4 regions of the Rheinheimera tilapiae genome follow, and region 1 is predicted to be linked to each of the others. Evidence: predicted binding sites of a transcription regulator. Region 1 holds the regulator's gene; each other region holds the start of a gene.
The links. The regulator sigma-54, encoded in region 1, starts transcription at its own class of promoters, with help from an activator protein. The targets are predictions, from matches to a motif close to TGGCANGNTNCNTGCTT.

Region 1 (8,199 bases):
TGCTGTGTGGCAACTGGTGGACCCAATTTTGCCTTGATGCAATTGCACAGCTGCAGGCTGGCGTGGGAGTACACTGATGAGACAGACCTTATTTGCCACCCCCCTGCGCAGTGCATCGCTGCTCTTGGTCTGGTGCGCGCTGCACAACAGTTTCTCACCGTTGATTCTATTGACGGGAGTGTTGTTGGCGCTGCTGATCCCATGGCTTAGTCGTGGTTTTCGTGAACCACAGCCGGCAGTGCGCCGGTATGGCTTATTGGCGCGGTATTTGTTGATGGTGTTATGGGACATCGTCATCGCCAATATGCAGGTGATTAAAGTTGTACTTGGACCTAACAGGTCACTGCGGCCAGGTTTTGTGCTGCTGCCATTAGATTTGACTGAGCCATTGCCGCTAACGATTTTGGCTGGCACGATTTGCCTGACCCCTGGCACAGTCAGCGCTGAATTACTTCCGCGAAGTGCTGATAAACCACAGTTTCTGTTATTACACGTGTTAGATCTGCAAGATGAAGCACGCTTGATCGCGGAGCTGAAACAGCGTTATGAAATGCCGCTGAAGGAGATTTTTGCATGTTCAGTCTGATCCTGATTGCTGTGATGAGTGTGATCGTGTTTGCACTATTGTTAAATGGGCTGTCACTATTGCGTGGACCGGATTTAGCAGACCGTTTACTGGCGCTGGATACCATGTATATCAACAGTATCGCGCTGTTGTTGGTGTATGGGATTTATGTCTCGACCCAGCTGTATTTCGAAGCCGCGCTGCTGATTGCGATGCTGGGCTTTGTCAGTACAGTTGCTGTCTGCAAGTTTATGCTACGCGGCGATATTATCGAATAGGGGGCTAGATGAGCATACTGGAGTGGGTGATTGGTGGCTTGTTGCTATTGGGCGCATTATTTGTGTTGCTGGGGTCGGTGGCGCTGCTGAAGTTACCGGATTTTTATACCCGGCTACATGGCCCGACTAAAGCCACTACTTTAGGGCTTGGCAGCCTTGTGCTTGCGTCATTGCTGTATTTTAATCTGCATGAGCAAACGCTGAGTCTGCAACAACTGTTAATTGCATTGTTTTTGTTTATTTCGGCACCAGTGACCGCGCACATGCTGATTAAAGTGGCGTTGCACCATCGACTAAAAGCCTGTGACAACACGCAGGGACAGGATCAAATACCAAAAGACTGAGAAACCGCAGGACTGGAACCGCGAGGCTAAAGCGCGGCTGGCTGCGAGTTTTAGTTTTCGTCGAAACCTGCGCGGATCAGTGTAGTCACTGCGACCAGTGCATCTTCAGCCTGCTCACCGCTGGTCACCACATCAACATTTTTGCCCTTGCTGCTGGCCAGCATTAACAACGCCAGCACACTGCTGGCATCGGCGCTGCGGCCGTCTTGTTGCAGTTCAATTTTGGCATCAAATTGCATACATAGCTGCGCCAGCTTGGTGGCGGCACGGGCATGCAAACCCAGTTGATTGACGATGGTGACAGTATCTTTAAAGCTATTTGCCATGGTGACGGACTAACTCCCGGTGGCGGATTTGCACGTCTTCGCGTAAAGCCCGGAAGCTTTCTGCCAAAGACTCAACAATATAAACCGAACGATGTTGTCCGCCGGTACAACCGATGGCGATCGTCAGGTAACTGCGGTTATTGCGTTCGAGGTGTGGCAACCAGGTGCTGATAAAGCTGTTAATTTGCCAGGTATATTTCGCGACCACCGGCTGCGCTTCCAGATAATCTTTCACTGGTTGGTCAAGACCAGTCAGGATCTTCAATTCAGGTTCCCAATGTGGATTGGGTAGGAAGCGGGCGTCAAAGACAAAGTCTGCGTCTTTCGGAATGCCGTATTTAAAGCCAAAAGATTCAAATAACATCACCAAGCGACCGGTTTTCTGCCCGAGGATCCGCTCGCGTAACTGCTCGGTCAGCTGATGTACGTTTAGTTCTGTGGTGTCGATATACAGATCGGCGCGACTGGATATTGGGTCCAGTAACTGTTGCTCGCGCTGAATGGCTTCGTCCAGTGACATCGCCTGATGCGACAGCGGGTGTAGCCGGCGGGTCTCACTAAAACGTTTGATGAGGCTGGTATGGTCGGCATCGAGGTACAGGATGGTCAGTTCAACTTTACGCGGTAGATACGACAGGATCTCGGTGAGTTCCTCCGGTTCCTGCGGTAAGTTGCGCACATCGATACTGACGGCGACACGTTCATATTGTCCCATCACCGCATTGGCGAGGGTGGGCAACAAATTGACCGGAATATTGTCAACGCAGTAGTAGCCTAAATCTTCCATCACCCGTAACGCGACGGATTTACCTGAACCTGACCTGCCGCTAACCACCAGTAATTTCATTTGGCGCTGCCTGTGTCAGCATGGCTGAGCAGCAACTGATACAGTGCCTGATCCGTGCCAGCATGACGGATTTTTCGCGTCAGATCCTTTTGACTGAGCAGTCGGGCGATGCCGGCTAACGTCGTCAAATGCGTCTGGCACTGATTTTCCGGAATGAGGATGGCGCAGAATATATCCACGGCCTGATTGTCAATTGCATCGAATTGAATGGCATCCTGACTGACAACAAACACCAGCACAGGGGTTGTCACGCCTTTCAGTTTGCCATGAGGAATGGCGATGCCGCCGCCAATACCGGTTGAGCCCAGCTTTTCCCGCGCCATCAGCGCTTCGAATACTGTGGACTCGGACAATTCCGGCATATGCTGGTGTGCAAGCTCCGCGACGTATTCAAGGATGCGTTTTTTACTATTAAAAAGGACCGCACTTTTTGTGCAGTCCTCCGATAACATTGAGCTTAGGTTCATAAATCCAGAGTTCAGTGACGAGAAATCTTCTCTTTGTGTTTGATGACCTGACGATCCAGTTTATCGATCAACAGGTCAATCGCGGCGTACATGTTATCATCTTCACACTGCGCAAACACCTCTCCGCCGTTTAAATGCAGTTTGGCTTCGGCGATTTGTTTTAACTTTTCGACATTGAGCACAACATGCACATTGTTGATATGTTCAAAATGCTTTTCAAGCTTGGCAAATTTGCTGTCTACATATTCTCTCAGTGCTGCAGTAATTTCTACATGACGACCAGTTAGATTAATTTGCATAGACATTTCCTTCTTAGGTGAGCACTTACTTAGAGCAAGCTCTTACGTTGATTAGACGGCGGAATATAAAGAGATTCCCGATACTTGGCGATGGTGCGCCGCGCGACGTTTATCCCCTGTTCCGACAGGATCTCGGCCATTCTGCTATCACTGAGCGGTTTGGCCGGATTTTCCGCCGCCACCAATTTCTTAATAAAGGCCCGGATTGCGGTTGACGAACATTCGCCACCGCTCTCTGTACTGACATGACTGGAAAAGAAGAACTTAAGTTCAAAAATTCCGCGCGGGGTATGCATATATTTCTGGGTAGTGACCCGGGAAATCGTTGATTCGTGCATGCCGACCATCTCTGCCACATCATTCAGCACCATCGGCTTCATGGCTTCTTCGCCATGTTCAAAAAACGCCTGTTGTTGCTGAACAATACAGTTGGCCACTTTTAATAACGTTTCGTTGCGACTCTCCAGACTCTTCAGGAACCATTTGGCTTCCTGCAGATGCGAGCGGATAAACTGGCTGTCTGATGAATTGCGTACTTGTCGCGACATCGCCGCGTATTGTTCGTTAATTCTGATTTTCGGGAAGGCGTCGGGATTCAGTTCGACCATCCAGCGGCCTTTGACCTTCTTCACCGACACGTCCGGCACCGTATACTGCTGTTCCTGCCGGATCACATCCGCGCCAGGGCGGGGATTCAGGCTGTGGATGAGTCGCATCACTTCACGCAGATCATCCTCTTTCAGTTTAGACACGCGCATCAGAGAACGGAAATCACGATTCGCTAAATATTCGCTGTGATGCTTAATTATTTCGCAGGTTTCTTTCAGGAAAGGCGTATGCGGGTCAAATTGGCGCAACTGAATCAGTAGACATTCCTGGATTGTGCGGGCACCCACACCAACCGGGTCAAAAAGCTGGATCCGTTTCAGCACGGCTTCCACTTCGTCCGCTTCGATATCATCAAGGCCCAGCGATTCGAGCACGTCTTCACAGCTGATGGTCAGCAGGCCGTTTTCGTCGATGGCTTCGATAATAATTTCGGCAATGGCGCGGTCTGTTTCACTAAACGGTGTCAGCTGCATTTGCCAGCGCAGATAATCTTGTAGGGTTTCGGTGGTCTCGCCCTGGAACACAGTATCTTCGTCTGGTGAACCTGTGCCAGAGACCGGGGCTGCACTGACCAGGTCGTCCCAGTTACTGTCGAGTGGCAAATCTTCTTTGATGTTCTGTTCGGTCATTGACTCGCTGCTATCCGGCACTTCCGGTTCAGCATATTCATCAGCGCTGTTGTGTTCAGGCGCAGGGTCAGTATTTTGCAATTCATTGCCGCTGGGGGCTTCGGAAAAACTAAATTCATCTTCGGCTTCGAGCAGCGGGTTGGCGTCCAGTGCTTCCTGGATTTCCTGTTGCAATTCAATGGTCGACAGCTGAAGCAGCTTGATAGCTTGCTGCAGCTGAGGCGTCATTGTTAATTGCTGTCCAAGCCGAAGTTGTAAAGATGGCTTCATGTACTTCTTGTCACTCCTGACGACCAGCTGGGGACTGGTTTTTTGCTAACTATAGCCTGAATTGATCACCGAGGTATACATCTCTGACTTGCTGGTTGGCTAATACCTCAGCCGGTGTACCAGAGGCGATCAGCTCCCCATGACTGACGATATAGGCGATCTCACAAACATCAAGGGTCTCGCGGACATTATGGTCGGTAATTAATACGCCGATGCCACGATTACGCAGGTGCTGAATGATTTTTTTGATGTCGAGCACTGAGATTGGATCCACACCGGCAAAAGGTTCATCCAGCAGAATAAAGGCTGGATTGGCAGCCAAAGCGCGGGCGATTTCTACCCGACGCCGTTCACCACCGGACAGACTCATGCCCAGACTGTTACGGATATGGGTGATATTAAACTCATCCAGCAGTTCGTCAGCAGTTTGTTCACGCTGGTCTTCGCTCAGATCTTTACGGATCTGTAAAATAGCCATCAGGTTATCAAACACCGTTAACTTGCGGAAAATCGAGCTTTCCTGCGGTAAATAACCGATCCCCTGACGGGCGCGGGCGTGGATCGGGTCAAAAGTGATGTCATTACCGCCCAAAGTGATTTGACCTTTGTCAGACGGCACCAGGCCAACAATCATATAAAATGTGGTGGTCTTGCCGGCGCCATTTGGACCTAATAATCCAACAATCTGGCCGGCACCGACTTCCAGACTGACGTCTTTGACTACCTGGCGGCCTTTGTAACTCTTCGCCAGGTGCGCAGCAACAAGCTTTTTCACCCTATTTTCCTTCAGAGGTAAAGATAGTTGTGACCCGCTCTTTGCCTTTTTCACCTTCGGCACTGAGTTGTTGTTTCAGCAGGTCATATTCAATTTTGGCGCTACGTACCAGGCTGCCACTTTGGGTAATTTCCGCTTTACCGGTCAGTGTCAGCACCCGGGTTGCCATCGCATAACGAATTTCCTCGGCACTGGCCTGGATCGGTTTGTCACCATCCAGCACCTGTGAGTACACCGCAGGTTGCCCGACAGCGATGAAGACTTCTTTACCTTCACCGGCGGAGCGATCGACTGTCAGCTTTTCAGCTTTAATCAATAAGGTGCCTTGCTTGACGATGACATTGCCAGAGTAGACCAGCATTTGCTGTTTCAGGCTGGCTTCGTTGCGGTCGGCGTTGACTTCAATAGGTTCGCTGAAATCGGTTGTTTTTGTCGCGGCTGTCATACTGATTAACAGCAGGCACAAACAACCCAGCTTATTGATTTTCATGTTGATATACCGTCCCCTGATGCTTGAACAGGCGCAATTTTTGCGCGGCTAAATCGGCTTGCAAACCCTGACCATGGATTTGAAAACTCTGGCCCAGTACCAGTACCGGATGGTCGGTTTGCAGCATTTGCGTATCGAGCAGCATTTCCAGCTGTTCTGTCTGAATTTGTTTGAACATTTCGTCAGAATGCAGGTTATCCACCTGAACATTTTGCTCCAGGATCACTTTGTTATCCTGATAAAACACACCCTGAGCACTGCTAATTTGCCAGCGTGGTTGTCGATCTTCATACAGCGTGTAAGCCGGTTGTTCAAACTGGATCTGACCCAGCTGCTCAAAATGCGCCATCTGCGCAGCTTTGACCTGGCCGGACAAATTACCGTCTTTGTCAAAACTGCGCCGGGTCAGCTGGTAGGCGACAAAATCCGGTACCAATTCACGTTCTACCGGTTTTTGCTTTGGCTCATCAGCCGCTTCAATCCAGCTGTATAACACTGTGGCGCCGGTCAGTACCAGAAATAACCAGAGCAATTGCCTGATCATGTGCTGCTTCCTGAGAAATTCCCAAACTTGTGCTGAGAGAGTAATAACAGGTCACAAAGTTCACGTACAGCGCCAAATCCACCAGGCAGGCTAGTTGTCATGGCCGCCTGATGGCGTAACAACGGATGAGCATCGGCAACGGCGACAGACAGACCCACATGTTGCATCACGGCCCAATCGGATAAGTCATCGCCTATATAAGCGATTTGCTGGTCTTCCAGCTTCAGCTGCTGCTTTAGTTGTTGATATGCCGGCATTTTATCTTCCTGCCCCTGAAAAATATGCTGCACTGTCAAAGCCTGCATGCGTTTTTCAACAATCAATGAACGCCGGCCAGTAATAATAGCGACTTCAATGCCGGCTTGGCGCAGTGCTTTCACGCCATAACCATCCCGTGTATGAAACGCTTTCAGTTCTTCGCCGTCATTGCCGAGGTAAATGCGGCCATCGGAAAAAACCCCGTCGACGTCACAAATTAACAGCTTGATCTGGCGTGCTTTTTCTTCTACTTCGGCACTTAGGGGCTGATAGAGTTCGCGATAACCCAGTGTCATCAGAGCACTCCTGCACGCAACAAATCATGCATGTTCAAAGCGCCGACCGGCACTTTCTCGGCATTGACTACCATCAGGGCATTAATTTTCTTTTGCTCCATAATTTTCAGCGCCTCAGCGGCCAGCATTTCTGCCCGGATTGTGACACAGTTACGTGTCATCACGCTGACAATCAGCGTCTGATGAATATCAATGCGCTGGTCGAGGATCCGCCGCAGGTCACCATCGGTAAAGATGCCGGCCAATTGACCTTGTGCGTTTAATACGCCGGTCATGCCCAGACCTTTTCGGGAAATCTCCAGCAGCGCTGCTGAAATCGTTGCCTGCTCGTCAACCAGGGGAATTTGACTGCCATCGTGCATTACATCACTGATGCGCAGTAACAAACGGCGGCCGAGACTGCCACCCGGATGAGACAGGGCAAAATCATCGGCGGAAAAACCACGAGCTTCCAGCAAGGCGACGGCGATAGCGTCACCCAATGCCAGAGCCGCGGTGGTGCTTGCAGTCGGAGCTAAGCCAAGCGGGCAGGCTTCTTGCTCGACACGGGCACATAAATGAATGTCAGCCAGCTTTGCCAGCGTAGAATCCGGGTTACCGGTCATCGCGATAATCGCAATCCCCAGACGTTTTAGCACCGGTAACAACTTCAAAATTTCTTCGGTTTCACCGGAATTAGATAATGCCAGCACCACATCGGATTGTGTGATCATCCCGAGGTCGCCGTGACTGGCTTCGCCCGGATGAACAAAAAAGGCAGGTGTACCAGTTGAAGCCAATGTGGCGGCAATTTTATTACCTATATGGCCCGACTTGCCCATGCCACTGACAATGACTCTGCCCCGGGTATTAAAAAATAATTGGCAGGCATCGTTAAAGTCTTGATTAATATATGTTTTAAGGCCAGTGATTGCTTTGGCCTCAATATCCAGCACTCGCGTGGCGGTCTCGCAAAAGTTCGTGCTCACCCCAATCCTCCAGCCCTTTCGTGCCCGACACCACAGCTTTATTAAGCTGATATTCAGTTAACGCCGGCAAAATGCGAATTATAAGCAAATGCAATCAGCTGCACACTGAAAGCAGGCGTTGATGACGCAGCATTTTCCAGTTTCTGTCCGGTAATTGCAAAAAAACCTGAACCGATGGCCGTTTGCAGGCTTCAACGCTCGGTGTTGCGACGGCTATTTCAGCAGCTGATCAGT
Region 2 (8,199 bases), 230 kb from region 1:
CCACCGTTGATGTCGCCCAGGGCGAATGCTTCATCGCGTTGACAACCACCAACCCCAGGACCGCAATCAGGATGATCATGATTAAAAATGTCGCCAGGAGCGCAGCAAAACCGCCGATGGGCCCTAATTCATCACGGGCCATCTGGCCTAAACTACGGCCATCCCGGCGCATCGAGCAAAACAGGATCACCATATCCTGCACGCAGCCCGCCAGCACACTGCCAACCAGAATCCACAGTGTTCCCGGTAAATAACCAAACTGCGCAGCTAATGTCGGTCCAATCAGTGGGCCTGGGCCTGCAATAGCTGCAAAGTGGTGACCAAACACCACCCAGCGATTGGTCGGCACATAATCACGACCGTCGGCAAGGCGCACTGCCGGTGTGGCGCGGGTTTCATCCAGCATCAGTACCCGTGCGGCAATCCAGGCGCTGTAAAAACGATAACCAATCAGGTAGGTACAAATCGCCGCAACAATAAACCAGATCGCATTGATCGATTCGCCACGGTTCAATGCGATACCGCCCGCCGCAGCTGCACCTGTGATGGCGATGCCAAGCCAGAGCAAGCGCTGCGACCAGCCTTGCGGTACTATCGGAGTGGTCGGTGTGTTCATGAAAATCCCCGTCTGAAAGTTTTTGTTTTTGTTTATTTTTTAACGTTCTGTTCTATCGGGTTCGCCCGCGGATGTCAACGCAACCACCAGAGGTCGGCGCAGCATTGACGACTTTGTTGTGCTGGCCAAAACCCTCATGCGCCAACCGGTTCTGGCTGCTTTGATTCAGCTTTGGTACAGTCTGCAACTGGCAGCCTGCAGGTTGGCGCCACTCTATGGCCTGATTGAGGACAATATGCGTGTACTTCCCCTGTTCCTAAGTTCTTTAGCATTCGCAGGTAATGTGCTGGCGCAGCCAGTGTTTAAAGCCGACTTTGAAGGCAGCAGTAGCTGGAACATCTTAAGTGGTTGTCAGCTGCAGCATGAACTGGCCCGCAGTGGTCAACAGGCACTATTTTGCAGCCGCGGCCCAGCCAGTCTGGTAACACCAGCATTGGTGACCGAGCCTGGCATGCTGGAGTTCTGGGTCAAACCGGAAAATGCCTATACCAGCTATCGCATCAATATCTTAAGTTCAGCCTCTTTAAAAGCAGATGCGCCCTGGCAACAAATTGGTTTGATTGAAATGTCGGCCAGCAGCGCCGATTATCTGGCGCACCGGATCTCGATTGACGACCCGGGCCGGAAATTTATCCGGTTGGATATAGAAAGCAGCAATGGCGGCATTGCGCTGGATGACGTCAGTATCGAACGCATTGGTCTGGACGTGGCGCTGCAGAAAAACGAACAGCGCATTGTCAGCGGTATTTTAGACCGTCTGAAGCAGAATAAGAACCCGGAGCTTCAGGCGGAACAGTTCAAAAGTTTGGGCCAGAACTACGCAGCACAACTGGAAACGCAGCGGCAATATCTTGAGTATGCCAACGCAATCTATGCAAGCATCACACTGGTTCTCGCCAGCTCTGAACGCAACAAAATGTCGAATCCAATGGCTTATGCCTCGTTTCGCAGCATCATCAGTGATACAAAACGCGTGTCATCGCCGCTACAACAGGCGAGGCTGACATCGATGGTAAAACCCTTTGGTGATCTGGCAACTGCCACGCTCAACGTGGTCAGTGGCGGCACTTACTCCGCGTTTGCCGAGCCATTTAAATCCTTTCTGGCAGCGACTTTTGATAAATCCAATTACGAAAACGCCGATTTAAACCGCAAAGACCGCAAATTCGCCGAGCAAAACGGTCTGAAGATTTACGAAAATGCTGAGCGTTTTCTCAACGAATTGGAAAAAGAGTTGCAGCAGGTCAATGCGCTTGATAACGAACTAGGCAATATGCAAAAGCTGGTGGAAAGCTATCGCAAAGATTTAGACAAACAACTACGCAGTTATATTCAGCATGCCGGCCTTGCGCGGACGCAGGAAAACTTCGGCCGGGTCATGAGCAAAGAAGAGAGTATTCGTGGCAGTATCAGCAGCGAAATTGCAGGCAATATCGGCAATCATGCGCAACAATTGCATGATCGCGAACAGAACACCGAACTGGTGCAGTATCTGCTGAAAACATCCGAACAATTAGAAAGTGTGCAGGAATACAAAGAGCGGTTTAATCAGGTCACCGCAGCAGCACTCACTTTTTACGATCGTTTTGAACGTTCCATCGCTCCGGAGCAAAATCCGTTCACCGACAGCGCCGACAAAACGGCCTGGGAAAATCACGCCAAGAAAGCACGGGCTTACATTAAAGAATCGAAAGAAGCTTTCAGTAAAGCCTACCTGTAACAAGTACAGTGCGGCAAAAACAAAAGCCCCGCAAGCGGGGCTTTTTGCTATGACGATTTCACGAATTAAGGCAGGACAAAACCAACTGCTTCATTCACCTTGGCTAAAGTTGCTGCCGCACGACGACGCGCCTCCGCAGCCCCTGCCTGCATCACTTGCTGTAAAGTGCTGTGGTCATTACGCAGTTCGTGGAAACGCTGTTGCACCGGTTCCAGCAGTGCAATGACCGCATCCGCGACATCACCTTTCAGGTGGCCATACATTTTGCCTTCGTATTCATTGACCAGTGCATCCACTGATTTGTTGGTGACGCCCGATAAGATACTGAGCAGGTTAGCCACACCCGGTTTGTTGTCGATATCAAAATACACACGTGGCGGATCTTCAGAATCCGTCATCGCCTTTTTGAACTTCTTGCTGATCATCTTTGGATCTTCCAGCAAGCCAACGAAATTCCACGGATTTTCGTCTGATTTTGACATCTTCTTGGTTGGTTCCTGCAGGCTCATGACCCGTGCTGCAACTGGCGGGATATACGGCTCAGGCACAGTGAAAATATCGCCGTGCAAAGCGTTAAACCGCATCGCAACGTCGCGGGCCAGTTCCAGGTGTTGTTTCTGGTCATGACCGACCGGGACCTGATTGGCCTGGTAAAGCAGAATGTCAGCAGCCATTAACACCGGATAGGTGAAAAGGCCTGCATTGACGTTGTTATTATGGCGTTCTGATTTGTCTTTAAACTGCGTCATCCGGCTCAGTTCACCGAATTGGGTGTAGCAGTTCAGTACCCACGCCAGCTGGCTGTGCTCAGGTACATGCGACTGCATAAATACAGCAGAACGTTTCGGATCAATCCCGCATGCCAGATACAGAGCCAAAGAGTCGAGCGAAGCGCTGCGCAGTGCGGCTGGCTCCTGACGGACCGTTATAGCGTGTAAATCAACAATGCAATACAGACAATCATAGTCATCCTGCATCCGATCCCATTGACGCAAGGCGCCGAGATAATTACCGATAGTCAACTGACCGGACGGCTGCGCGCCGGATAAAACGATAGGTTTGGCCGTATTCTTCTGCATGAACGCTGGGATCCTGTCTGCATACTGCATCATCTGCTTGGCAGTATTGTCAAAAAATTGCGCCGATTATAACCGGTTCGGCCAGCTTTGCCACGCCCGTTGCAAGGCTGGTCCATGTGAGCTTCTGCTCAAGCTGGACGGGTTTTGGCTAACTCCGTGCGCATCGCCGTGATCACCTGTTGGTAATCCGGCTGGCTGAAAATAGCCGAACCCGCGACAAACATATCCGCACCGGCAGCGGCAATGGCTGCAATGTTGTCGACTTTAACACCACCATCGACTTCCAGCCGGATGGGTCTACCACTCTGGTCGATAAGTTGACGCGCCTGACGCAATTTATCCAGCGTCGCCGGGATAAAGCTTTGGCCACCGAAGCCCGGATTTACCGACATCAGTAAAATCACATCCACCTTGTCCAACACATAATCGAGATAACTCAACGGCGTCGCCGGATTAAACACTAAACCAGCCTGACAACCTTCATCTTTGATCAGCTGCAAAGTGCGGTCGACGTGGCGCGACGCTTCCGGATGGAAGGTAATGATCGAAGCACCCGCTTTGGCGAATTGCGGCACCAGGCTATCCACCGGTTCCACCATCAGATGCACATCAATCGGCGCCGTGACGCCATAGTTGCGCAGTGCCTGGCACAGCATCGGGCCGAAGGTCAGATTCGGCACATAGTGGTTATCCATCACATCAAAATGCACGACATCGGCGCCTGCAGCCAGCACGCGGGCTACATCATCACCGAGGCGGGCTAAATCCGCCGACAAAATAGAAGGGGCTATCCAAAACGGTAACATTCGTCTCTCCCAGCTTGCAAAGTCGTCACTGTAGCCGATTTCATAGCGCCGCGCAGCCGCTTTACCGATGATGCATCCAACGAAGCGCCCAAAAAACAGGCAACTCTGCACCACTATCGCGCATTTACCGCTGGTTGATTCAGCGATAAAAGTCTATCTTATTGAAATAAAACATCTTTCATTGATGGCACAGAACTGGAATTACCTTTGGCGACCATTACAGATAAGGGCAAAGCAAATGAAAACAATGGCAACTAAAACAACAAGTTCGTTGATGCAGGGAAAAAAACTGGGCGCTATCGCATTATTGGTCGCCAGCTGTTTTGGCGGTGCTGCACAAGCCGCCACACTGACCGGTAACGTGGGTTATGTGTCTGACTATCTGTTCCGTGGTATTTCACAGACGAATGAAGGCATGGCCTTGCAAGGCGGTATGACGCTGACTGGCGAGTCTGGATTTTACCTGTCCACCTGGGCCTCTAATATTAAATTCGGCAATGGCTCCATGGAGCTGGACATTCTGGCCGGTTGGACCGGAAAAATTAACGAAGACTGGACCATTGACGTCGGTGCAATGCAATACCGCTATCCAAACGGCGACAATGAAACCGACCAGTTTAACTTCAACGAATTCTATACTAAGTTTATTTACAAAGACTTAGTCCTTGGTTTCGCCTACTCAGATGACTATTTTGCGTCTGGCGTTAATGAGTACTACTACCTGTCAGCAGACTACACCTACGTGTTGCATGACAGTTTAAGTTTGCTGTTGCACCTCGGCCACAACCAATTTGCCGACAACGCTGAGTACAATACCTTTGTTGCCGCCGGCCCATTGCGCGGTGATGCGTATCTGGACTGGAGTGTTGGTTTAGGTACTTCGGTATTGGGTTCCGCCGTGCAGTTGAAATTTGCGTCAACGAATATCGAAGGCAGTGCGGGCTGCGATCTGTGTGATGGCCGCTTAGTACTGAGTTTGAGCAAGACTTTCTGACAACAGAAAGATACGACATCATAAAAAATTAAAAAAACAGCCTTTGTCCACGACCCGAACCGGCAGCCGCAAGGCCGCCGGTTTTTTTCTTGCCACAGCCAAGGGGCTGGCGTAAAATCCACCAGTTATTATTTGCATGGACGTTCTGATGAAAACAAAAACTCTGCTGAAATCTGCGTTGCTGCTGCTGCCATTGACAGTCGCTATCGCGATTTCTCAAGGTCCGGAACAGCAGAATGCTATGGCCAGCTGCCAACAACAGCTTGTGGTGGCGGAGTCGGGAATTGAAACCCTGCAACTTCAATGTGACGGCACCCAACAACAAAGCTGGTTAGGCTGGGCGCAAGGTCATAGCCGCTCTACCCAATTCCACTTTATTGATTTGTTGGAATTACTGAACCGGCTACATACCCACCAAGATAGTGAATAACGGCCTCTTCTGCTGATGACAGGCACTAAGCCCGGACTCAGACAAATCCTCAAAGCTGTGTTCGGCGCTTTTATCGGTGTGCAATCTGAACAACAACGCCAACAAGACTTTCAGACCCAAGATCCTCTGCCCTATATTATTGCCGGCGTGATTGTCACATTATGCTTTGTACTGGGTTTAATGCTGATCGTGCGTTGGGTACTCAGCTGAACCTAGCGTCGGCTTACTTCTGTCGGTAAATAGCAAACAATTCAGCGACTTTTCCGCGACTGCTACCCTTCTGACTAATAGAGCGTCCAACCTGGATTGAATCCAGTTCAGCGCCGGCATAGATCTTCCGGGTCAACGGCGTATCGTGATTACTAATCACCACAGTATGACCGGCCGCTTGTGCCGCTTCTGCCAGATTGGCAAGCTCCGCCTGATCATCAAAAGTAAAACTGTTTTTTGCGTAAGAGGTAAAGCTCGCCGTTTTCGACAACGGCACATAAGGTGGATCACAATAAATCACTGTCGGCGGCGCTGGCAGCCGGGCAAATAATTCCGGATAACTCAGACAGGTAAACTCGGCTTTTTGCGCTTTTTCGGCAAAACGCCACATCTCTGCAGCCGGGAAATACGGTTTTTTATACTTGCCAAAAGGTACATTAAACAGACCGGACTGGTTGTAGCGGCATAAGCCGTTAAAACAATGCCGGTTCAGATACAAAAACAATAAAGAGCGTTCAAGTAAATCTTCGCTCTGATTAAACTGCTGACGGAGTTCAAGGAAGCGTTCTTTGTTATTGTTCTGCTGAGTAAAAAACTGCTGTGCTGCGCCAATCAGCATATCTGGCTGACTTTGCAATAACCGGTACAATCCGATCAAATCTGCATTAATGTCATTCAGAACATAAGCAGGATAATCGGTATTGAGAAATACTGAACCGGCTCCGACAAAAGGCTCAACCAGTAAATCGCCAACCGGCAAGTGCTGACGGATCGCCTCGGCCAGATTGTACTTACCGCCTGCCCATTTCAGGAAAGCACGTTGTTTGGCTATTTTTACGGCTTTAGTCAACGCAGCTGCCCATTAGTTAGTACTGATTTCACTATGGATATCACTGATCGGCTTGGCGAACCCTTGCTGTAAAGGCACCGGTAGTTGCGCCGTCTGTTGTTTAGCGACAATCGCGCTAGAGAAAGGCGCCATCACTACAACCAGCTGTCGTTTACCGTCTTTTTTCCGCTCATAGGTATAAGTTTGTAGATTGCTGTACGACTGACGGAAACTCTGCAGCGCTGTATCATTGGAAAACACCACCAATTGCAGTGCGTATTGGGTGCCCGGCAATGACAACAGATCAGATTCGCTATAGCGGTATGCACCGCCAGACTTCGTCTGAGTATCGATTGGTGCCTGATTCAACTCTGCCGACGCTTCTGCCGCTAAATCTTCTACTGGCTCAGTAACTGCTGTCGTCGTGGCTGGCGCTCGCTGCGTCGTAATATTACCTGATTCTGCCGCCATTTCAGACTCGACTGTGGCTTCTTCCGGCAACGAAGTCGCAGGGCGTGTTGTACTGGCTACAGTGCCGACTTCAGCGCTGATCTCAGCGGCTAAATCCTGTTGCGGCGTCTCAGCCACCACCGGTTGTGTCGTTTCTACAACTGCAGTGTCTGTTGTACTGGTCGCTTGCTGCGTAGCCGGCGTTAATGACGCATCTTCAGCAGCTGCGGAAGATTCTTTATTAGCGCCAGTAAGATCCGGAGCGCTTTGTTCGGTGAAATCTACCGGCTTCTCGAGACCTTTCGCCTGCGCGGTACCACGTTCAGCTTTTTCCAGTTGGTTGACCAATTGTTCAACTACGGCTTTCTCGGCCGGCGGCGGCGGTGGCGCCTCTTTGACTTGAGTCACAGTGCCAGCGACTTCCTGCTCTTCTGGCAGATAAGTCAGTGTACCGATGCCATCCCCTTGTTGCAGCTGACGTTCAGTCCAGAACCAGAACACAACGACACCAACAATCACGGCCATCCCGATGGTAAAAACCCATAGAGGTCCGGCAACGGATGCTGTTTGAACAGTAGTCTTTTGCTGCTTAGGTGTCTTTGCCGCCAGTTGCGGATTTAATAAGACGTGTAAATTACCTTGGGACTGCGCCAGGCGTTCCGCAATGGTCAATGTACTGAAAGCGCTGTCTTGTAGCAAAACTCCGGCGTCTTCCATTGTGATCGGCGCCAGCGGTAAATTGAGTTCAGCGTGTGCATCAGCTTGTTCTGCGGTTGCGATCACGAGGCATGGGATTTCAGCCAGCTCAGTCCACAATTGTTCAGGCAAATACTCCGACTGGTCTAGGATCAGTGCCAACGGTTGGCGACTCTCACGGTCGCCAATCAAACTGAGCAGAGTCTTATCGGTGACCACACCGTGACCAAACCACTGCTCTAGTAAATGCTGACGAATTTTACCGGCGCTGAGTTCAGGTTCGACTGTCAGCAATGCCAGATTGAATTCGTCGGATAATAGATCTGCGACCGCTAAGGCCAGTGTGGATTTACCGGAGCCTGGCCCACC
Region 3 (8,199 bases), on a different contig from region 1:
CAGGCCAGCGCGCATCCGCTAATGCAGCCCAAAGCGGCGGCACCGCTGCCAGCACAGTGACCTGATACTGCTGAACCTGCCGCACCACATCCTGCGTCAGCAAATAGTCCAGCAACACGACTGTGGCGCCCACGCTGAACGCGCTTAATAACTGATTGAGACCATAATCAAAACTAAAGGGTAACAGCGCCAGCACCACATCACTGCTTTGTAAGCCGAGATACTGACTGACACTGACTGCACCTAGTAACAAGTTCAGCTGTGACAACACTACCCCTTTGGGTAAACCGGTACTGCCTGAGGTATACAAAATCGCCGCTGGCTGTGCCGACATTCCGCCGGCTTGCACAATGCTATTATGCTGCGGCAAGTCAGCAGTATGATCAGCGCTATCAAACCAATCACAACCGGTCGGTAAGCTGAATTCTGCTGCAAGCTGCTGACGTCTGGTCACAGTCATTGACACCAGCCGTGGCGAACAATCCTGCACAATATATTGTAATTGCTGCGGTTTCAGCGCCTGATGCACCGGTACCACTAAAGCTCCGAGACTCCAGGTGGCAAACAACTCGATCACCAGCTCACGTTGCTTGGGTAACTGCAGCATCATGCGATCGCCTGGCTGTAAACCAGCAGCCTGTAACTGGCTTCGACGCTGCTGCACCTGTGCAAACAGCTCAGCATAAGTCAAAGTCCCATGCTGGTCTTTCAACGCATTTTGCGTCGGCCAGCGTGTTGCGCCGAGGTGCAATAATCCTTCCAGTGAGTCGGTCAGCAGCATGCAATTTCCTGTGAGCCAGCATTCCCGGATATGGCGCCAATTCACTGAAAACAGGCAGCATTTTTCCGGCGGCAAAATGGTTTGCCTATGATTAATCTGTGTTAGAGTACATTGTGCAAATATCTGATGTCCATTGGAGTTGACTATGAGGGACCAACAACCTCAGACCGGACAGGTGCTCGAACAGATCCTGTTATCGGTATTAGGCCCCCACCACCACCTGACTGATCAAACACCGCTATTAGGTGCCATTCCCGAATTTGATTCCAGTAGTATTATGACCATTCTGACATTACTGGAAGACCAATATGATGTCGTATTCGACGACGCAGAACTCAGCGCAGATCTGTTTAGTACAGTTGGCTCGCTACGCCATTTTATGACAGAAAAACTGGGCAAAACCGCTTAACCATATTAATCAAACCGGCGTGATGCTGCTAAACAGCGGTGGCAGAACGCGTGTAAATGTATAAAGGATTACACAGATGAAAAAAACACTCCTGGTCAGCTGTATTCTGGCCGCATTAGTCACGCAAGGCTGCGGTAAAAAAGATGCCACTCAGCACCTGCAAGACGCTCAGACTTTTATCGGTAAGCAGGAATATTCTGCGGCCGTGATCGAATTGAAATCAGCATTACAGCAAGAACCGGAGAACGCAAAAGTTCGTCTGACATTGGGCCAGATTTATCTGCAAGTTGGTGACGGCTTGTCAGCGACCAAAGAGCTGGAGCGTGCCAGACAATATGGTGCCGACATTAATGAACTGTCTTTACCGCTCGCTCAGGCTTATTTCCTGGCCGGACAATTCCCGAATCTGGCCGAACTCAGTAAAGAAAGCGGCATTTCTGCAACGAATCTTGATTTTGTCCAGCTGTATCAAGCACTGGCGGCAATCGAAGCCTCCGAAGCTGCAGATGCAAAAGCAGAATTGCAGCGTTTGGCACAAAATAGCGATGCCGGTATCAAAGCAATGGCATCAGCACAGCTACAAATTATGGATAAGCAGCATGAAGCCGCTTTAACTGCACTTAGTGGGATCCCTGCGAACAATCCGCTTTACCGGGAAGCGCTGTTATTACGCGCCAAGTTACAAAACGTACTCGCCCAGTTTGATGCATCCGTCTCCAGCTTCAATGAATATCTGAAAATTAATCCGTCCGGGCATCAGGCGCGGTTGTTACTGGCTCAGACCTATGTCGCTCAGGATAAATTTAAAGAAGCAGGCATTGAACTGGATAAACTGCTCAAACTGTTTCCTAAACAACCGTTAGCGAACTATCTCAAAGCAGTGATAGCCTTCGAAGCGAAAGATTTCCAGAAAGCCAAAGAACACAGTGAAGTGGCAATTAACTCAGGATTAAGTTCAGTCAGTACCCGCGTACTGGCAGCGCTTGCGGCTTCACAACTGGGACTGGGTAACCAGGCATTAAACCACCTGCAAGCCGTTCGCGGCGAGCTGGACAGTTACCCGCCGGCGCAAAAGCTTTATATCGCCCTGCAGCTGCAAAGCGGCAACACCGATGCAGCGCAAGAACAACTGATGAAAAACCAAGCCGCCGCCAGTGATGTACAACTTGTCAGTGCTACCGCGTTTCAACTGTTGAAGCAAAGAGCCAACGGCGCGGCCGAAGAACTAATCAATAAATATGAGCAAGGGACTGAGACAAAATCCGAACAGGAGTTGCTCGCAATCGGTGCGTTAAAGCTCGGCATTCCAGGTCAGGAAGCTCAAGGTCTGTCATTGCTCGAACAAGCTGCCAAAATGGCGCCGAAAGAACAACAACCGCAGCTGTTGTTAGCTTCAGCATATTTGCAGCAAGGGAAATACAAAGAAGTCGAGGCTCTGGCCAAAGAATGGTTGAAAGATGAAAAGATGAAAGTGCAAGGCCTGAACATGCTGGCATTTTCGGCTTTGCAACAAGGCAATGACGCCGTTGCTTTGCAGTACATTCAAGACGCATTGGCTGCAAAAAGTGAGTTACCTTTCACCTACCTGTTAAAAGCAGTATCTGAACAGGCAAAACAAGACAATGCCGCGGCAAAAGCCACTTTAGAAACGCTGTTGGATAAACATCCACAATATTTGCCTGCGCTAGAGCAACTTTATGCGATGACGCGTACAGAGGCAGATAGTTCAGCACTAAAACGCACTGAAGCACTCTATAAACAAGATGCAGCCAACTATAACGTGGCCGTGTTATATGCCCGGATGTTAGTTGATCAAAAACAGCAAGATAAAGCACTGACAGTACTTGAAGAAAGCAAGCAACCCTTAGCAGAACGTCACGCTTTACACTGGGCCTTACTGATTGAACATGAACGGACAGTAAAAAAAGATATCAAAGCGTCGTTGGCTGTCGCCGCGCAGTGGTATCAGATGAACTCCGCCGAGCGCGAGTCAGTCTACACTTATATCCGCGCCCTCATTCTGGACAAACAGATTGAAAAAGCGCTTGCCGTTTCTACAGAAGAGTTGAAAAAGTCGCCTAAAGACAAAGTGTTATTTGGTACTCAGGTACAATTACTGGCAGAAAATGGCAAGAATGACGAAGCACTGAAGCTGCTAGCAACCCTGCCAGCCGAAGAGGCTGGTAAAGCTGATGTGCAGTTTATCAAAGGCCGGATCTTGTTGGCTGCAGCCAAACCAAAAGAAGCCTTGGTCGCGCTGACAGAAAGTTATCAGCAAAGCCAGTCAACGATGGCGGCATTGATGATTGCCGATACTTATGAACGTGCCGGAGATCTGACAAAAGCTCAGCAGTTTGTAGAACAGCATTTCACGACTAAACCTAATGACGGTCCACTTCAGCTGTTTTATGCCAACCTGATGCTGAAGAGCGATAAGAACAAGTCGATTGAGATGTTTAACCAACTATTGGTTAAAGAGCCTGACAATGTTGCAGTATTAAACAATCTGGCTTGGACTCTACTTGATTCCAACAAGCTGGCTGAAGCCACTCAGTATATTGAACGTGCCATAAAATTAGCGCCACGGAATCCGGATGTACTCGACACACATGGCGCGGTACTGCTTGCATCGGGTAAAGTCGACGCCGCTCTACTGAAGTTCGAAGAGTCGTTAAAAATCCGGCCAGATAATGCAGCGGTGTTATTAAACTACGCTGATGGGCTGATCAAAAAAGGCGAGAAGGATAAAGCGAAATCGATTTTAGATAAAATTGCCGGTGATAAGTCCATATCCGCAGCTCAGGTTAACGCTCTGAAAGCAAAGCTGAACTAAACATCAGGTGGCTTGCTCAACATTAAAAACGGATGCTCTCGGCATCCGTTTTTTATTGGCTCTGATTGACGCTGGCTGCAATGGTTTGGCATTTGGGCGAAAGTTCACATTCACGTTACCGACCCAATTCAACTCCCTGAAAATAAAGCTGAATTGGAACAACAGTCTTGTACTTCTAAACGGATAAATTGCCAGTCATAGCCAAGGCTATGTGCCAAGCAAAAATGTAGCTTACAGCAGGATTGAATAAGTGTGCCGGGTTGCTGCAGTACTGGTATGTCAATTCTGGCAATAAAAAACCCGGATGTTTCCATCCGGGTTTTTTATTTATGTTGCAACATCAGGTGCTGCAACTATCGCAATTATTTTGCGCGGCGACGCAGGCCAAGCAGAACCAGTGACAGACCTAACATACCTACTGTAGCAGGTGCAGGAACAGACATAGTCAGTTGAGCTAACAGTTCCAGCTGGTTGTTAGTACCTTCACGAGTAACCAGTAAGATAGAACCGTCTGGATTTACTACAGACTGAGTAACACCTGACAATGGGTTCAGCTTGAAAGAAATCTTATAGTGTTCAGCACCAACCCAGAAGTTGATTGCTGGCAGATTCAGTTTGATCAGGAACGTGTCATCACAACCTGTAGTAGATAATTGTGGGCCTGCACATTTTGACAAGTCACCCAGGTTTGGAGTTTCGTTGAACTGAATACCAACTGTTGCTGAATTCGCGCCCAGTGGTGGGTTAACGATTGCAAACAGAGTTTCCAGGTCCATTTTGTACAATGAACGTGAACCTGTTGGAATTGTTTTGTTTGAGTGAGTGATTAAACCAGTTTGAACCCAAGCACCGTTGGTAACCAGAACGTCAGTTTTAGAAGCGATATTCAGGCTGCTTTTTGCAGTTGTAGAACCCCAAGAAACTGTATCGTACGCATTTGGCAGACCAGCTGCGCCTGTGAAAGTCAGACCACAACCGTTTGCAGCATCTGTTGTACCAGCAGCACAATCGTAAATGGTGCCATTTGCTTGCTTGCTGGAAGAATTCACACCATCAGCTAACCAGCCAGATTGAGTTGCGAATTGCAGAGCTGGGATCACAGCTGCTTGTGCTGAACCTGCGAACATTGCAACTGACAGAGCGCTTACTGATAAAAGAGTTTTAAATTTCATTTTACTACCACCTTGTATTTTTGACTCGCCTACCAGTTACTGCCAGGCTAAAACTATTACTGACAGAGATAAAGCAACTGGCATGCCAACTTTATTTATCATTAAAATACAGCAACTTACACAACGCCTCATTTAAATGCTTACTTGACTTGTAAACTTTTCTGACGCTGATGCGATGTACCGTCCCGGCGCTAAAATGCCGTGCGGGTCCAAAGCATGTTTTAGATCTGCTAAGACCTGCAGATACTGTGGATCTCCGCAGTGCACCATTTCGGCCATTTTGCTGACATCGGTGCGATATGGGTAGAATCCACAGGAAAACATTGATTGATACAACTTATCGCGACATTGCAATGCGAGCTCATCCCAACGCTGTCCGTCAGGCGCGCTAGCAGTGCGGTCAAATGAAATACTGACGACCGCATCGATACACCGCTCGTTTAACAGCGTCAGAGTCACCGCTGGTTCAAAACCAAATTCTGGTAATACTGTGTCGACAATATCCATCAGTTGACGTGCATTTTTCGCATCCGCTGGCGCGACAAACGCGCTCCAAATCAGTCCAACGTTGTCCTTGTCCATATCAAAGCGACCATTTGGCACAGTTTTCATTCGCCAGTATGAGCTAGTCAAAAATTGTGCACTGGGCTGGCCTTTCATCATGTTCTGGACTGGTCGCAACACCTTCAACATACCCGGTAAATCCATCCGGGTAACGAATGCAATCGGCTTTTGAAAAATCTCAATAAACCGCAATAGTTCGTCACTGATAAAATTAAGTCTTGCCCCTTTCACCCGCCTTAACGATTTACGGACTTGCTTTTTAGCATTGGCAACTTGTTCCTTGGTGCCATAGAGTGCTCCGGACAAATTCCAGGTACCTACTTGCCACTGCTTTTTCAGTTGTTCGGTAATATCACCCGGTAATGGAAATTGAACTGATCTTTTTTCAACAAATGGCCAGGGGTATTGTTGCATGCCGCCCAATACGCGATAGGCGTTTGCGATATGCGGCAGACTGGTAATCACGCCGCTACGTTTCAGCGGTACCAATGCCTGAACAATCTGTTCTAACGCAGTTTCATTTGACGCAGATAAATAGAACGCTACGAATTTCTCCGGCTTTGGCATCAACCAGATAGTCATGCTCAATACGATGCCGAGGTTTGATTGCAGAAACAACTGGTCAAGTGCAGGGCCTAATCCCCATTTGTACATTCCGCTGGCTTTTGCGCCATCAAACCGACCAAAACCGGTCTTTATGATCCTGCCATCAGCCAGCAAAACCTCCATGGCCCCGATAAAATTTGCATGCTCACCATAAGGGGTATGGCCAAATCCCCTTTCAACCGTATTGCCGACAATACTGCAATCAGGATGCGAGCCGGTACAATCCATCCAATCCATGCCGCCTTGTGCCAACAGAAAGTCTGCCAACTGCCGCTGCGTGACTCCAGCCCCAACAGTGATCAGATGGTGCTCAGGATCGTAACCAGAAATCTCGTTTAAACGCCCCAAGTCAAGCAAAACTGCGTGCTGAATGCTGGGTACTCTGGATCCATAACCCCAATTTTTACCTGAGCTGATGGTATACAAAGCAATATTAAATTCCGCCGCTATTGCAACAACCGCTGCAACCTGGTCACGGGCAGGTTTAACTATTGCGGTTACCGCCGCACTTGTGGCAAAAGTTGCAGTTGATGCCAACTTCAACGGTTCAGAGTCTGTAATGACATACTCATCGCCAAGTAACTGACGCCATTTCATAAGAGCCAGCGTAGCTGATTGCGGATCGTTGTTCATCCTGAGGTCCTTATCGCAATAAAAACGGCAGCCCGATGTGACTGCCGCTGATTATATATTCCTGTCAACTCAACGCTGTGGGAGCATACTTTTCGTTGAGTCTCTTTTTGGCTCCAACGGGCCATCGGTAAAACCGTGTTCTTTGACTGAATTTGCCAGAGACTTTTCAATTTCGTTTAATAACTTCTTGAAACCCGGAGACAAACCGTCAAATAACATAGGTTTGTTAATATAAAATGGTGCCCGCCGACCATGATAGTCAATGACAGGGCCTATCTGATGAAATTTAATCCCGACAAACGCCAGACTGCGCGCCAGACGAGGCTCCATCATGACAAAAGCGTGTTCTTTTTCGGCATGAAATGCCGTCGATGCAGCGGCAAAATACAGGCAAATAGCAATATAAGGAAAACAACGTAACTCTGTTTCGGAATAAGCTTCGACGTTGATTGCACCGGTCGCGGCGCCTTTGAACTTATCCACTTCCCGTCGACGAAACTGTTCAAGTACCGCGAGACGTGAGATTTCACAGATCTTATTGCGCGGGAAAGCTGCCGGGCTGAATTCATGGTCCGTAATAGAGTGCAGACAATATTTCTCAATAGGTAGTAACTCTGAATCATCTGCAGATGTGATCAAGCGAACCGTGCCAGCCATATTGCCACTGGACATATGTCGTACGAAGCAATGGATCGAATGCGCATCAAAATCATCGAGCTCCACCCGGTCAGGCCGTTCCGGTTCAAATTTTAACTCTTCACAATAAACCTGATGCCTGACGTTATAGACTTTCTGCTTTAACTCTTCAGTTAACGCCAATTGCGGTTGCAGGAACTGCGAAAAATGCTTCGATATACTACTGGCGTTATTACTAACCATTGCACCAATAGCTTTTTTCACCAAAGTTCCGACTATAGGCAGTTCTTGTAGTTTCTTTAAATGCTTCATAAAAACCTGACAGATTCCTCAATGTTCACCGGCAAGCACGACATGACTCAACCGTGGTGCTATCCATCCCTTCGATTCAACTGCAAAGTGCCAACACATAAATCGCGTTTAGCAGCTGATATCAGGTCCTGATCCTTTAGTATAGAAAATCGATGTGCTATGACAAACCTACTTGACGTTCCCGCTGACTCGTCGCCACTTCAGTACGGATCCAACCGAGCTTATGTGGGATCACTGCCATGGTTGTATCATA
Region 4 (8,199 bases), on a different contig from region 1:
CAGTACTTTGGCGTGCACCATCTTTTCCAGTGGCAACGATTTTTCTGTCTGTTCAGAAAACTGATTGGATGTGGATACCAGGCTCGCCGCTTTACTTTTTGCTGCTTCTGGAGCCAATTGCTGTACCATCAGATCTGCTAGTCCCAGCGTGCCCTTTTTTGATAACTCTGCAGTTAGCTGACTATCGTACATATCGCGATAAAATCCGGTCGCCTGACTGTTTAAAGGGTTATCCTCCTCAAACGTCTGGTTTGCTTTGCGCATACTCGACATCAGCATGCCCATAAAAACCGATTCAAACTGCTGTGCCGCCTGCCGGATCGCGCCGACTTTATCCTTGCTGGCTAAAGCTCGGATATCATTCAGACTGGAGAGGTCGTGATACGACACATCTACTTGTGGCGCGCCCATATTAGATCACCACCAGTTCGCCGTGGATAGCGCCAGCTTCTTTCAGTGCTTCCAGGATAGCCATCAGGTCACCAGGGGCTGCGCCCACTGCATTCACAGTTTGTACCAGCTCATCCAGTGTGGTGCCGGGGTCAAATTTGAACATCCGCGATTTATCCGGCCGGACATCAATAATGGTATTTTGCTCGACAGCCGTCTGACCGCCGGCTAATGCATTCGGTTGCACTACAGTTGGGTTTTCAGCAATGGTTACTGTCATACCACCGTGCGTGATCGCTGCCGGAAACAGCCGCACGTCTTTACCAATCACAATAGTGCCGGTGCGCGAATTGATTATGATTTTGGCGGCATCGGAGGCAGGTTCAAAACTGAGATTTTCCAGCGTGGATAGATAAGACACCCGCTGATCAATATCGCGCGGCGCGCGCACCTGTACTGAACGTGCATCAAGTGTGCGTGCAGTATCAGCACCAATAAACTGATTAATGGCTGCTGTCAGATTTTTGGCGGTCGTGAAGTCGCCACGATTTAAATTAAATGTGATGTAGTCGCCCTGTGCAAATGGCGTTGGCACTTCACGCTCAACGGTAGCGCCATTCGGAATACGGCCAACTGTTGGCGTATTGACCACCACTTGTGAACCATCGGCCCCTTCAGCACCAAGACCTGACACGATGAGACTACCCTGTGCAACGGCATATACCTGCCCGTCCAGCCCTTTTAGAAAAGTCTGTAATAACTGTCCGCCACGCAGACCTTTGGAGCTGCCGACAGAAGCCACAGTGATATCCAGATTCTGGCCCGGTTTGGCAAAGGGTGGCAACTCTGCAGTCACTGCAACGGCTGCGACGTTTTTAATCTGTGCTTTCATCCCGGCCGGTAAATTGATGCCGAAATTCGCCAGCATGGTTTTAAAACTCTGCTCGGTAAAAGGGCTTTGTTCGCCAGTCCCCGGTAAACCAACCACCAGACCGTAACCAACCAGTTGGTTGTGACGTACACCTTCGACAGTTGCCACGTCTTTGACACGTGCCGCCTGAGCCGACGTGCCAAGCAGAATCAACAGTAAACTGAACATGTACTTAGACATAAATTACCCCTTGCCTCAGAATGGCCACAGTGCGCTTGAAAAGAACCGGGTCAGCCAACCAGGACCTTGTCCGCCGTGCGCGGCACCAGTACCGCTATATTCAATTCGGGCGTTAGCAATCTTGGTCGATTCAACAGTATTGCGCGAATCGACATCTTCTGGCCGGATCACGCCAGTCAGGCGGATATATTCTTTCCCGGTGTTTAATGTCAGCCATTTCTCACCACGGATCACCAAATTACCGTTTGCCATCACCCGCAGCACATTCACTGAAATATCACCGACTAAGCTATTACTTTGGTCTGCTTTCGAATCGCCTTTAAATTCACTACTGGAATTGATCCCCAGCTGCAAAGTATTGTTCGCCACGGACACGTTACGCCCGCCAAGACCAATCATCGGGTCAACAGAGTTGCTGGCGTCCTTACCAAATTCGGTTTTAGCCTTTTTCGAGGCCTGAGTATTTTCTTTTAGTACCACTGTGATGATATCGCCCTCACGCCGGGCTTTGTTATCTGAATACAGACCATTGGACAAACCATTGGCATACAGAGAACCGGTATTTAGCACCGGCTTTGCTGCAGGTTCTGGCGGCAACGGCGCAAAAGCAGGATCATCCGGAAATGCTTCCGGCGTATAGGTAGCACAAGATGCCAACCCCCAACACAACAACACCAGCCATAACTGCCGCATAAATCCCCCTTGCACTTAGAGCTGCTGGATCGCAAAACTCAGCATCTGATCTACAGCTGAGATAACTTTGGAGTTCATCTCATAGACGCGCTGACTCTCAATCAAGCCTACCAACTCTTCAGTCACATTGACGTTAGATGCTTCCAATGCGCCTTGTACAATAAAACCGATACCTTCAATACCTGGTACGCCTTGCACCGGGTCGCCACTGGCGCCGGTTTGTTTAAACAGGTTTTGGCCGATAGGTTCAAGACCTGCCGGATTGATAAAATTGGTCACAACAAGCTGACCCAACACGGCATTTTCGACTTGTCCAGGCAGCTTCACTGACACCTCACCATCTTGAGAAATGGTGATTTCGGTGGCTTCAGGCGGAATAGTGATAGTTGGCTGGATCTGATAACCTGCGCCGGATGTGACCAGATTACCTTCGTTATCCGTTGTGAACTGGCCGTTACGGGAATAAGAAATGGTGCCGTCTGGCATCAACACTTCAAAAAATCCTGGTCCCTGAATCATCACATCCAACGCATTGTCAGTGTTCATGTGATTGCCCTGACTGAAGTTTTTCTGCGTCGCGACCACTTTGGTCCCGGCACCAATCATCAGGCCATTCGGCAACTCTGAGTTCTGCGACGAACGTCCGCCTGGCTGGTTGATATTTTGATACAGCAAATCCTCAAACACAGCGCGGCTTTTTTTGTAGCCAACTGTACTGGCGTTCGCCAAATTGTTAGAGATCACCGAAATGTCGCGCTGTTTGGCGTCTAAGCCGGTTTTACTGATCCAAAGTGCCGGATGCATAGAGTCCTCCTGAGCTTTAAGCTCTAGATGATACGAAGTACCTGATTATGTTGACGGTCCATATCTTCGGCCGTCTTCATCATTTTTACCTGCAGCTCATATTGCCTTTGCAGGTTGATCATATAAGTCATTTCAGACACCGCGTTGACATTGCTGCCTTCGACGGCACCGCTGAGCAAATTCACTGTCGGGTCAACTTCAGCTGCTTCACCGTCTTTGCGTCGGAACAGGCCGTCATTGCCCTTAAACATGTCCTGATTTTCTGGCTTTACCAACTTGATCCGAGCAACTTCCACCATTGCGGTTGAAGGTGCTCCGCGTGGTAATACATTAACGCCACCGTCTTTGGTGATCTCAATTTTGCTCATCGGCTGAGGCACCTCAATAGGCCCATCCTCACCGATAATATTGAGACCTGACGAGGTCTGTAAAAAACCTTGAGCGCTGACTTGCAGGTTGCCGGCACGGGTATAGGCTTCATTACCTTCACCATCTTCAACCGCGAACCAGCCGTCGCCCTGAATAGCTACATCTAGTTCGTTCTGCGTGACTTTGATTTCGCCGGCGTCAAAATTCTGACTTGGCATTTCAGTGAGCGCAAACACCCGGGTTGGCTGGCCATCGCCGAAAGCCTGCATGGCGCGCGCTTGCGCTAAATCTGCTTTAAAACCAACGGTATTGGCATTAGCCAGGTTATTAGCCCGCACTGACAGCGCATTCATATTTTCTTTAGCGCCCGTCATTGCGATGTAAACCATGCGATCCATAGTGATCCCCCTTGTGTGCTCAATAAGTTAAAGCAAGGATGGTGCCACAATGAGAAAGCCTTGCCGGATAAGGCTTGCGGCAACATAGTGCCGAATAACTGCTGCCGTAAAACAAAAAAACCACCCGAAGGTGGTTTTCAAATCAACGGCTAAATTAGCGGATCTGCAGGACTGTCTGTTGCAGCGAGCTGTTTACTTCCAGTGCCCGCGAGTTAGCCTGGAAGTTACGCTGCGCAGCAATCAAATCAACCAGCTCGTTGGTCAGGTTGACGTTGGAACTTTCCAAAGCCGAAGAGTTGATAGCGCCAAGGGTGCCGGTATTGGCTTCCCCTGCCAGCGCTTCACCCGAGCGCAGACTTTGCTTCCAGGATGTATTGCCGGCCTGCGTCAGGCCTTGTGGATTGGCAAATTTTACCATACTGACCTGAGACAAGAATGTTTGATCGCCGTTACTATAACTAGCCATCACTTTGCCTGATGCATCGATATCAATACTGGTCAAACGACCGACGGTCGTGCCATCCTGATTGAGAGACCCTACTTCGAACTTACTGGCATATTGCGTTGGGAAATTCGTCCCTGCAGAGTTACTAAAATTAACCGTCAGGTTAGAAGTAAACTGAGCGCCATTCGTTAAGTACGCTGTTGTGTTTAACGCAGCGGATGGGATCACCAGGTCTGGCATCGACGTGGAAGTTGGAGACTCCGGCAGACCATTGGCATCAAACCTCAGCAAAGTACCTGTACCAAAGTAAGCGCCATTCGTCGCGTTTCCTGGTGGGGCCGCAGTATTATCATCAAACACGGCAAACACTTCCCAATCATTGTCTGTCGCAGTCGCTGTCCGACGGAAATAGAATGACAACACGTGTGGTTCACCCAAGCTGTCATAGACAGTGGTAGATGTTGTGGCACCATTGTTATAGGTTGCTTTGTCAGTCGGATTAAATGCTGGCCAACCGCCCGCTGGTGCCGTCATCGTCGAATTCAGGTTCATCGTCATATAGACATTATTCGTCGACCGTGGGGCGCCAGCAGTGCTTGGGATCTGGATCGGTTTGGTTGTACTCAGGCTGACTGAACTGGCTGACCCCGTAGCCGGATCAACAGGGTAGCCCTGCAAAAAGTTGCCGTTATTATCAACAATAAAATTATCTTTGCTGAGTTTAAACGCGCCGGAGCGGGTAAAGGTCATATCTCGCGAGGCCAAATCAGCAGTCAGAGCAAAAAAGCCATCGCCGGTGATTGCCATATCCAGCGAGTTTTGCGTGAATTTCAACGCCCCTTGGCTGAACTGTTGTGCGACTTGTGACGTCGTGACACCATCACCCACTTTGGTGCGCCCTGGAGAAAAAATTGAGCCAGCATATACGTCGGCAAATTCAGCACGGGATTCTTTAAAACCAGTCGTATTCACGTTAGCGATGTTATTTGCGGTGGTATCCAGATCTTTCTGGGCCGCAGCCAGACCACTCAATGCAATATTAAAACTCATAGTTCACCTCGATAGTCAGGCATTAGCCTGCTGCAATTTCTAAAATGTCCGACATTTTTTTGGCACCAAGGCCAAGTAAATTCAGTTTCATGTCTGCGGTTGAAGTGCCGAGTGTGACACTCGCAACAGGTACATAGCTCGACGTCACCAGGCTTTGACTTTTACCATCGACGGTGGCGTCGATTTTCATCGTATACAGACCAGCTGTTTGTTTCACACCCGCTTCATTTGTTCCGTCCCATGCCAGCTCGAACTTACCTTCGTCAGGGTTCGACACCGTATCGCTTTTCACCAGAGCACCGCTGGCATCATAGATACTGACTTTCATTGAGGTGGTTTTTCCTGGTACCTCAATAGCGCCATAAGACTTGTTGGTGCCATCAAAAATAAGAGTATCCGAATTGACCCTTACATTACGTCCAACCAGACTGGATGCCTGCAGAGCCTGATTTGAATTCATGCTGGCAGCAAAATCTTTGAAATTGGTATTCAATGAACTGATGCCATCGGCCATCGTAAAACTGGTCATTTGAGCAATCATTTGATCATTCTCGACTGGCTTGGTTGGGTCTTGAAACGCCAGTTGTTGCGTCAACAAAGCAAAAAAGTCAGACTGGGTTAACGCCCCGCTGTCTTCTTTTTTTGCGCCATCATTGACGCCCTTTAAGCTATCGATATAACTACTACCGCTTGTATTAGAAACCGTGGTCATCATTTACTCCTTATCAACGCTGACCAAGGGTCAGAGTCCGGCTCAGCATTTGTTTTGCTGCATCAGCGACCTGCACGTTGGCATCATAAGAGCGTGATGCAGAAATCATGTTGGCCATCTCTTCCATCACATTTACATTTGGTTTGTAGATAAATCCGTTCTCATCTGCGAGCGGGTGGGCCGGGTTGTACTCTTTATTCAGTGGTGCATCACTCTCGACGACCCCAAGTACTTTAACGCCAGCGCCTTGTTCCGACATTGCATTGTCATACTCAGCTGCAAACACCGGATGCCTGCCCCGATAGGTCGACTCTAAATTTGAGCTGACACTTTCCGCGTTGGCAATGTTACTGGCAGTCGTATTTAATCGCAGGGCCTGTGCAGTCAATCCTGTTCCGGCAATATCAAAAACTCTGTATAAGCTCATCAGGATTGCCCTCCTAAAGCTTTCTTTAATCCACTAATTTTACTGTTCAAAAACTGAAGGGAGCTTTGATATTCCATGGCATTCTGACTAAATGCATTGCGTTCTCGATGGATGTCCACGCTATTGCCATCGCCAGTGTCGGTTTGATCTGCGTTGCGGAATAGCACTTCGTGCCGAGTGGATGGAGAAATATCAAAGTGATTGACGTCAGATTGATGCAGAGACCCAGTTTGCCGCGCCTGCGCATTTGTCAGCGCAGTATGAAAATCTAAATCGCGCGCTTTGTAGCCAGGTGTATCTGCGTTGGCGATGTTATTAGCTAACAACTCAGTCCGACGTTCACGTAGTAACGTCCCCTGCTCATGTAAACCAAATGCGTTATTAAAACTGATGGCCATGACCTGCCCCTTCATCAAACCCTATTGGTTTGTTAGCAAGAGTCAGGCCAACAGCGGTGTCAGATTTATAACGGTGTTGAAGTGAAAATAGGTTTTGTTGTCAGCAAAACCTAGTTTTTGCGGCGGTAGATGATACCTGGATTACAGCGGATCATCTCGAAGTCATTGTTGGTGCTGGATAAAGACTCGGAAGCGCCCAATATAAGGAAGCCTTTTGGGTTCAGAGCCTGTGCAAACTGACGGATAATTTTTGCTTTAACTTCAGGCGAGAAATATATCAGTACATTGCGGCAAAAAATGATGTCAAATTTACCAAGCAATGTGTAGCTATCAAGCAGATTCAAATGTCGAAAGCTGACATTACGCCTAGCAGCATCCTTCACGCGCATCATGCCATTCCCACTATCTTCAAAAAATTTAGTACGGCGCTCCGGCGACAATCCACGCGACAATGCTAATCCATCGTATTCAGCACGTTGGCAATGTTCCAGCATCGTATTGGATATATCCGTCCCCAATATGTGAACACCTAAACCGAATGCTGCAGGGCGCATCTGTTGATACTCAAGACCTGTCATCGCAATTGAATAAGGTTCTTGCCCACTGGAGCTAGCGGCCGACCAGATTTTGACATTACGGTGATCTTTCTCAAGTTCAGGAAAAATTTGTTTTTTCAGTAGTTCATAGGGATAAGTGTCACGAAACCATAAGGTTTCATTAGTAGTCATCGCATCAATGACGGCTGACCTGAGTTGGCGTTCAAACGGACTCAGCGTTTTATTTACCAGCTCGGACAAGCTCTCAAGATTAAAACGCATCATCAAAGGCGCAAGCCGGCTTTTGACCAGATACTGTTTATTCTCCCCAAGCACAATCCCGCATTGCTGCTCAAGGAAATCCCGGAAGGTTTTGTACTCGCTGTCGTGCAGCTCTTTATTCACGCGTCTGTTTCCGCAAGTTATTCAGTATGCAACCATTTACGTACTGACTCAGCCAATTCATCCGGATTAAACTTGGCAATGAAGTCGTCAGCACCAACTTTTTGCACCATTTGCTGATTAAACACTCCGCTGAGTGATGTATGCAAAATAACATGCAGTGGCTTGAGCTTAGGATCGAGACGAACTTCCGCCGTCAGGGTATAGCCATCCATATCAGGCATTTCGATATCGGAAATCATCAAACCGATTTTCTCGGTTACTGACTGATCACACTGGGCGGCAACTTCTTGCAGGTAAGTTAGTGCTTCCCGGCCATTTTTCACCAAATGCATTGCAATTCCCAAACTGTCTAATGCACGTTTTACCTGATTTCGTGCAACCGCAGAATCATCAGCGATGAGAATAATCCGATCACCAAGATCCTGTTGGATGGTCTGGGTTTCAAAAGTGTTACTGACTGC

Region 2: a site for sigma-54 is predicted at 4,407-4,423, ahead of ACFFJP_RS12440 (TorF family putative porin). Genes of this name have one in related genera too.
Region 3: a site for sigma-54 is predicted at 5,267-5,283, ahead of ACFFJP_RS07825 (THxN family PEP-CTERM protein). Genes of this name have one in related genera too.
Region 4: a site for sigma-54 is predicted at 3,796-3,812, ahead of flgF (flagellar basal-body rod protein FlgF). Genes of this name have one in related genera too.

The regions. Positions count from the first base shown of each region.
Region 1 is NZ_JBHLXP010000003.1:571,613-579,811, reverse strand. Features, by position in the region: gene ACFFJP_RS13505 (monovalent cation/H+ antiporter subunit D) at 1-77, shown strand, start outside; gene ACFFJP_RS13500 (Na+/H+ antiporter subunit E) at 77-586, shown strand; gene ACFFJP_RS13495 (K+/H+ antiporter subunit F) at 574-843, shown strand; gene ACFFJP_RS13490 (Na+/H+ antiporter subunit G) at 852-1,187, shown strand; gene ACFFJP_RS13485 (HPr family phosphocarrier protein) at 1,238-1,513, opposite strand; gene rapZ (RNase adapter RapZ) at 1,503-2,360, opposite strand; gene ptsN (PTS IIA-like nitrogen regulatory protein PtsN) at 2,357-2,812, opposite strand; gene hpf (ribosome hibernation promoting factor) at 2,839-3,126, opposite strand; gene ACFFJP_RS13465 (RNA polymerase factor sigma-54) at 3,156-4,634, opposite strand; gene lptB (LPS export ABC transporter ATP-binding protein) at 4,684-5,409, opposite strand; gene lptA (lipopolysaccharide transport periplasmic protein LptA) at 5,411-5,899, opposite strand; gene lptC (LPS export ABC transporter periplasmic protein LptC) at 5,886-6,443, opposite strand; gene kdsC (3-deoxy-manno-octulosonate-8-phosphatase KdsC) at 6,440-6,997, opposite strand; gene ACFFJP_RS13440 (KpsF/GutQ family sugar-phosphate isomerase) at 6,997-7,965, opposite strand.
Region 2 is NZ_JBHLXP010000003.1:336,678-344,876, forward strand. Features, by position in the region: gene ACFFJP_RS12420 (carbon starvation CstA family protein) at 1-616, opposite strand, end outside; gene bdpA (BAR domain-like protein A BdpA) at 852-2,336, shown strand; gene trpS (tryptophan--tRNA ligase) at 2,402-3,415, opposite strand; gene rpe (ribulose-phosphate 3-epimerase) at 3,544-4,221, opposite strand; gene ACFFJP_RS12440 (TorF family putative porin) at 4,496-5,215, shown strand; gene ACFFJP_RS12445 (hypothetical protein) at 5,364-5,645, shown strand; gene ACFFJP_RS12450 (DUF2970 domain-containing protein) at 5,661-5,855, shown strand; gene ACFFJP_RS12455 (Dam family site-specific DNA-(adenine-N6)-methyltransferase) at 5,869-6,705, opposite strand; gene ACFFJP_RS12460 (SPOR domain-containing protein) at 6,718-8,199, opposite strand, start outside.
Region 3 is NZ_JBHLXP010000001.1:1,805,900-1,814,098, reverse strand. Features, by position in the region: gene ACFFJP_RS07840 (AMP-binding protein) at 1-781, opposite strand, end outside; gene ACFFJP_RS07835 (phosphopantetheine-binding protein) at 927-1,190, shown strand; gene prsT (XrtA/PEP-CTERM system TPR-repeat protein PrsT) at 1,267-4,023, shown strand; gene ACFFJP_RS07825 (THxN family PEP-CTERM protein) at 4,386-5,195, opposite strand; gene ACFFJP_RS07820 (FAD-binding oxidoreductase) at 5,328-6,998, opposite strand; gene ACFFJP_RS07815 (PEP-CTERM/exosortase system-associated acyltransferase) at 7,068-7,946, opposite strand; gene ACFFJP_RS07810 (patatin-like phospholipase family protein) at 8,104-8,199, opposite strand, start outside.
Region 4 is NZ_JBHLXP010000005.1:384,888-393,086, forward strand. Features, by position in the region: gene flgJ (flagellar assembly peptidoglycan hydrolase FlgJ) at 1-411, opposite strand, end outside; gene ACFFJP_RS18070 (flagellar basal body P-ring protein FlgI) at 413-1,501, opposite strand; gene flgH (flagellar basal body L-ring protein FlgH) at 1,517-2,194, opposite strand; gene flgG (flagellar basal-body rod protein FlgG) at 2,210-2,998, opposite strand; gene flgF (flagellar basal-body rod protein FlgF) at 3,022-3,765, opposite strand; gene flgE (flagellar hook protein FlgE) at 3,920-5,260, opposite strand; gene ACFFJP_RS18095 (flagellar hook assembly protein FlgD) at 5,283-5,975, opposite strand; gene flgC (flagellar basal body rod protein FlgC) at 5,986-6,399, opposite strand; gene flgB (flagellar basal body rod protein FlgB) at 6,399-6,797, opposite strand; gene ACFFJP_RS18110 (CheR family methyltransferase) at 6,908-7,738, opposite strand; gene ACFFJP_RS18115 (chemotaxis protein CheV) at 7,756-8,199, opposite strand, start outside.